Regions from separate parts of the Staphylococcus sp. MZ3 genome, predicted to be linked through region 2. Evidence: predicted binding sites of a transcription regulator. Region 2 holds the regulator's gene; the other holds the start of a gene.
What was found. The regulator CtsR, encoded in region 2, represses protease genes until heat stress. The targets are predictions, from matches to a motif close to ATGGTCAATAAAGGTCAAACA.

Region 1 (3,441 bases), 270 kb from region 2:
GAAACAATACTTAATTACTGGTGGGACTGGTATGGTTGGATCTCAATTAGTTAATGAAATTAAAAAATCAGATTCACATATCACGATATTAACGCGACACGACCAAATTTCAAATGATAAGAAAATTTCATATGTCAACTGGGCTAAATCTGGGTGGGAACACAAAGTTCCTCAAAATATCGATGTGGTCATCAACTTAGCAGGTGCTACACTGAATAAACGATGGACACCGGAATATAAACAAACGCTAATGCTAAGTAGAATTCAATCTACGCAAGCTTTATATGAATTGTTTAAATCACGTAATAAAGCACCTAAAGTTTTATTTAATGCTAGTGCCACTGGTTACTATCCTCCTGATTTATTTATGAGTTACACAGAAGTTTATAAAACTTTACCATTTGATTTCTTATCAGATATTGTGTATCAATGGGAACGTTTCGCACAACAATTTGAACAATTAGGTACGCGAGTTGTCATCGGTCGTTTCGGTATGATTTTATCGAATGAAGGCGGTGCGTTACAAACAATGAAACTACCATACAAATATTACATTGGTGGTAAATTAGGTTCTGGTCAACAATGGTATTCATGGATTCATATCAATGATTTAATTCAAGCTATTTTATTTTTAATAAATAACGAGTCAGCTAGTGGTCCGTTTAATTTAACTGCACCTATACCTGAGCGTCAAAATTTATTTGGCTACACTTTAGCAAGAGCTATGCATAAGCCCCATGAAACTTGGGCACCAAGTCTTGCAATGCGTCTCATACTTGGTCAAATGTCAACAGTAGTATTGGATACTCAAAAAGTATTACCTAATAAAATTCAAGCATTGGGATTCCAATTTAAATATAGTAATTTAAAAATGGCACTTGAAGATTTAATCAAAGAATAATCAATACCATTAATGAGCATTAGAAACAACATATGTACTAAATGTAATGTCTAGAGCGACTTACAAACAAAGGATTGAAATGTTCCTTTCAATGTCTACTTTGAAGGGAACATTTCATATAGTTACGGTTCAACTAGCTTCATTCAATCATATTTCCGCTCAAAGTATAGTAAACAATTTATTGACACCTCGGTTTACTCATACAAAAAGAGCAGACTGCTTAGTCTACTCTTTACTTTGAATTATTTTGTTTCAGGTACCATCACTTCATCAATTAAGCCATATTCTTTAGCTTCTTCTGCAGTTAAGAAGTTATCACGATCTGTGTCTTTTTGTATTTTTTCAATACTTTGACCAGTACGCTCTGATAAAATGCGGTTTAATTTTTCACGTGTTTTTAAAATGTGATTTGCAGCAATTTCGATTTCAGTTGCTTGTCCTTGAGCACCACCTAATGGTTGGTGAATCATTACTTCTGCATTTGGTAACGCGAAACGTTTACCTTTTGCACCAGCTGCTAATAAGAATGATCCCATTGATGCAGCCATACCGATACAAATTGTTTGAACATCAGGTTTAATGTGTTGAATTGTATCATAAATCGCAAAACCAGCTGTTACACTTCCACCTGGTGAATTAATGTATAAATAAATATCTTTCTCTGAGTCTTGCGCTTGTAAGAATAATAACTGTGATACGATTGAATTTGCTACGTTGTCATCAATTTGTGAACCTAACATAATAATACGGTCTTTTAATAAACGTGAGTATATATCATATGCACGTTCACCGCGGTTTGTTGTTTCAATAACTGTAGGAATTAAATTCATCTATATTTCCTCCTTGTAATAACTGTTACTCATTATTTTACATATTAAGTCAAATTTGGTCAAACACTTTGACTTTAAATAGTTACATTGTTTGACGCTTTTCTCTTTCCTTTGTAAACTGATAATATCTATTTTAGATTGTACTTATTTTACTTCTCATAGTACAGAGATATGATTACATATTTGCTCCTTGTGGTGTAATGGATAACACGTAAGATTCCGGTTCTTAAGATAGGGGTTCAATTCCCTTCAAGGAGGCTGTTTTAATAAAATACAATACTTTTCAATACTGAGAATCCCGCAATGTCGGGATTCTTATTTATGCTGATTTTGTTTTTGTCTATGATCAGGGACTTTCAGGGACTCAATTAATTATCACATTCATATTTTCTTATGACCAAATTGATACATATGATGCTATTTAATGAGAAAATTAGGCATCACTTGGTTATTGAATTTCCTTCATTAAACTTTCCAGCTCAATTTAATAGTTAGTCGACTATTATTCATTAAACACTTTTTAATCATAAAAAAGTGTTTTTGATAATTCACTACCAAAAACACCTTCTTACTTATAATTCTATTTGTTCACCATTTCTAATCTTATCGGCTAAATCATTCAGTTTTCTTAATCGGTGATTTACACCTGATTTTGAAATTGGACCAGTTGATACCATTTCTCCAAGCTCTTTCAACGAAATTTCTTGATGTTCTACTCGAATTCTAGCAATCTCTCTCAACCTGTCTGGTAAATTTTCAATACCAATTTCTTTATCAATCAATTTAATGCTCTCAACTTGTTTCATCGCAGCACTAACTGTTTTATTTAGATTGGCCGTTTCACAATTAACGAGTCGGTTAACAGAATTACGCATATCTCTTACAATACGTACGTCTTCAAATTTTAATAACGCTTGATAGCCACCTATCAAACTAAGAAAATCCGAAATCTTTTCCGCTTCTTTTAAATACGTAATACTTCCTTTTTTTCGCTCTAAATGTTTGGCATTCAACTCATAACTATTCATTAGTTTCGTTAAGCCTTCTGCATGACTCTCATTTTGAGAAAAAATTTCCAAATGGTACGAAGATGTTTCAGGGTTATTCACTGAGCCACCTGCCAGAAAAGCTCCTCTCAAGTAACTGCGTCTCATTTCGTCATCTTGAATCATTGAATGATCAATTTCATGCGTAAAAATGCCGTCTTTTAAAATTCCTAATTCATCAAGAATTTCTTTCGCTTTCATCTTTGTACGACAAATATAAATATTATTTTTTTTAAGTTTCATTTTTTTACGGACTAATATTTCAACTTCCACATTAAAGACACGTTTAATCAACGAATAAATACGTCTTGCCGTTGTTGCATTTTCCGTTTGAACATTTATAACAAATTGTTGATTTGAAAGACTAAGTGCACCATTCATTCGAATCAGTGCACTGAGCTCTGCTTTTGCATTCATTTCATCGACGTCTATTCTAGTTAATTCATTTTTCATTTCTGATGCAAAGCTCATCGTACAGTCATTCCTTTCTTATTTAAAACATGATTCACCTTAGAACCACTGTCTATTTTCATTTTTTTACACAGCTCTATTATCATATCATAATATGATTACGTTCTATATTATTTACGTTTATCACTTGGTACGAAAGGAATAGTACTAATTAATTCTAAAGCTATGTCATAAATCATTGTCGATAACACTT
Region 2 (3,441 bases):
ATTTAGGCGTATCATTCCATCCTGAATTAACAGATGACTATAGAGTAACTGATTACTTTATTAATCATATTGTAAAAAAAGCATAGCTTAATGTATGCTAAATCAACGAATTATTGACATTTATAGATTTGTTGAGAAGACAATATCTCCTTCAAACTTAGCTTTGGAGGAGTTGTTTTTTATGTCAAAATTAAAAATGATAAAAAATAAAGATATACATAAGAAAAAACCCCTTCAAAGACACTGAGAATAGTCAAAATTTTGAAGGGGTTAATTCGATGTTGATGTATTTGTTAAATAAAGAATCCAGCGATTGCAGCTGAAATGAAAGATACTAGTGTTGCACCGAATAATAGTTTCAAACCAAAGCGGGCAACTGTATCTCCTTTTTTGTCATTAAGAGATTTAATCGCACCTGAAATAATACCAATAGAGCTAAAGTTAGCAAATGATACTAAGAATACAGATGTAACACCTTTTGCGTGTTCAGATAAATCACTAAGTTTACCAAGTGCTTGCATTGCTACAAATTCGTTAGATAATAGTTTTGTCGCCATAACTGAACCGGCTTGAACTGCATCTTGCCATGGCACACCGACTAAGAATGCAAATGGTGCAAAGACAAAACCAATTAATGTTTGGAAATCCCAAGAAATAGCGCCACCTGAAACTGTACTAAAGATATTGCTTACAATTCCATTTAATAGAGCGATAATAGCAATGTATCCGATTAACATTGCGCCTACAATGACAGCTACTTTAAATCCATCTAAAATATATTCTCCTAGCATTTCGAAGAATGATTGTTGTCTTTCTTCAGTTTCTTCAACTAATAATTTGTCATCTTCTTCATTAACTTTATAAGGGTTAATAATTGAAGCGATGATGAAACCACCAAATAAGTTTAAGACAACAGCCGTTACAACATATTTAGGTTCAATTAAGGTAAAGTATGCACCGATAATTGAAGCAGAAACAGTCGACATTGCTGAAGCTGTTAATGTGTATAAACGTTGCTTAGGTATGTATGGTAATTGTTTTTTAATTGAAATAAATACTTCAGATTGTCCTAAAATTGCTGCAGCAACTGCATTGTATGATTCTAAACGTCCCATACCATTAATTTTAGAAATTAAGAATCCTAAAACATTAATGATTAAAGGTAAAATCTTTGTGTATTGAAGGATACCGATAATCGCTGAAATAAATACGATAGGTAATAATACACTGAAGAAGAATGGTGGTTGCTTAGGATCGATATATTGAATACCACCGAATACAAAGTTAACACCATCTGCTGCTTTTAATAATAAGTAGTTAAAACCGTTTGAAATACCACCAATAACCTTGATTCCCATTGTAGTTTTAAGCAAGATAAATGCAAAGATAAGCTGAATTGCAAGTAAAATTCCTACATATTTCCAGCGAATATTTTTCCTGTCTGAGCTAAATAGAAACGCAAGTGCTAAAAAGAAGATAATTCCGATAATCCCAATTAGAATATGCATATATTTCTCATTCCTTTAGTTTTTTCTACAATCTATCATACAATAAAATGGAAGGGCTAACATCATAAATTTTTGAAAATATAAAAACAAATTAATTGAAAAAGGTCAAAATAGGTCATATAATATAGTCAAAGAAGGTCAAAAAGGGGTGATATACATGCACAATATGTCTGACATCATAGAACAATACATCAAACGTTTATTTGAAGAGTCGAATGAAGATGTCGTTGAAATTCAGAGAGCGAATATCGCACAGCGTTTTGATTGTGTACCATCACAATTAAATTATGTAATCAAAACACGATTCACTAATGAACATGGTTATGAAATCGAAAGTAAACGTGGTGGTGGTGGTTACATCCGAATCACTAAAATTGAAAATAAAGATGCAACAGGTTATATTAATCATTTGCTTCAGCTGATTGGACCTTCTATTTCTCAACAACAAGCTTATTATATTATTGATGGGCTTTTAGATAAAATGTTAATAAATGAACGTGAAGCTAAAATGATTCAAGCAGTTATTGATAGAGAAACGCTATCAATGGATATGGTTTCTAGAGATATTATTAGAGCAAATATTTTAAAACGTTTGTTACCAGTTATAAATTATTACTAAATGAAATGAGGTGTTGAAGTGCTTTGTGAAAATTGTCAACTTAATGAAGCGGAATTAAAAGTTAAAGTTACAAGTAAAAATAAAACAGAAGAAAAAATGGTGTGTCAAACTTGTGCTGAGGGGCACCATCCGTGGAATCAAGCTAATGAACAGCCTGAATATCAAGAACATCAAGATAATTTCGAAGAAGCATTTGTTGTTAAGCAAATTTTACAACATTTAGCTACGAAACATGGCATTAATTTTCAAGAAGTAGCGTTTAAAGAAGAAAAACGTTGCCCATCATGTCATATGACTTTGAAAGATATTGCACATGTTGGTAAATTTGGGTGTGCTAATTGTTATGCAACATTTAAAGATGACATCATTGATATCGTCCGCAGAGTTCAAGGTGGACAATTTGAGCACGTTGGAAAGACACCACATTCTTCACATAAAAAGATAGCTTTAAAGCGAAAAATCGAAGAAAAGAATGAATATTTGAAAAAACTTATTGAAATCCAAGATTTTGAGGAAGCAGCCATTGTTAGAGATGAAATTAAAGCACTAAAAGCTGAGAGTGAGGTGCAACATGATGACGCATAATATTCATGATAATATCAGCCAATGGATGAAAAGTAATGAAGAAACACCAATTGTTATGTCTTCTAGAATTCGGTTAGCGCGTAATTTAGAAAATCATGTGCATCCACTAATGTATGCTACTGAAAATGATGGATTTAGAGTTATAAATGAGGTACAAGATGCCTTGCCAAACTTTGAATTAATGCGTCTTGATCAAATGGATCAACAAAGTAAAATGAAAATGGTTGCAAAGCATTTGATTAGTCCTGAACTAATAAAACAACCAGCAGCCGCAGTATTAGTGAATGACGATGAATCTTTAAGTGTCATGATAAATGAAGAGGACCATATTCGTATTCAAGCTATGGGAACTGACACGACATTACAGGCTTTATATAATCAAGCTTCATCAATTGATGATGAATTAGATCGAAGCCTTGATATAAGTTATGATGAACAACTTGGTTATTTAACTACATGTCCTACCAATATAGGTACTGGTATGAGAGCAAGCGTGATGCTACATTTGCCAGGTCTATCTATTATGAAAAGAATGACACGGATTGCTCAAACCATTAATCGTTTTGGATATACAATCAGAGGTATTTACGGTGAAGGTTCGCAAGTTTATGGACATACTTATCAACTATCCAACCAACTTACACTTGGTAAATCTGAGTTAGAAATCATAGAAACATTAACAGAAGTTGTTAATCAAATCATTCATGAAGAAAAACAAATACGACAAAA

Region 1: the regulator CtsR is predicted to act here: its motif matches at 1,777-1,797, upstream of clpP (ATP-dependent Clp endopeptidase proteolytic subunit ClpP).

The regions. Positions count from the first base shown of each region.
Region 1 is NZ_CP076026.1:814,623-818,063, reverse strand. Features, by position in the region: gene KI230_RS03825 (TIGR01777 family oxidoreductase) at 1-901, shown strand, start outside; gene clpP (ATP-dependent Clp endopeptidase proteolytic subunit ClpP) at 1,144-1,731, opposite strand; gene whiA (DNA-binding protein WhiA) at 2,304-3,248, opposite strand; gene KI230_RS03810 (YvcK family protein) at 3,359-3,441, opposite strand, start outside.
Region 2 is NZ_CP076026.1:548,364-551,804, forward strand. Features, by position in the region: gene pdxT (pyridoxal 5'-phosphate synthase glutaminase subunit PdxT) at 1-86, shown strand, start outside; gene KI230_RS02550 (NupC/NupG family nucleoside CNT transporter) at 294-1,508, opposite strand; gene KI230_RS02555 (CtsR family transcriptional regulator) at 1,666-2,127, shown strand; gene KI230_RS02560 (UvrB/UvrC motif-containing protein) at 2,146-2,712, shown strand; gene KI230_RS02565 (protein arginine kinase) at 2,702-3,441, shown strand, end outside.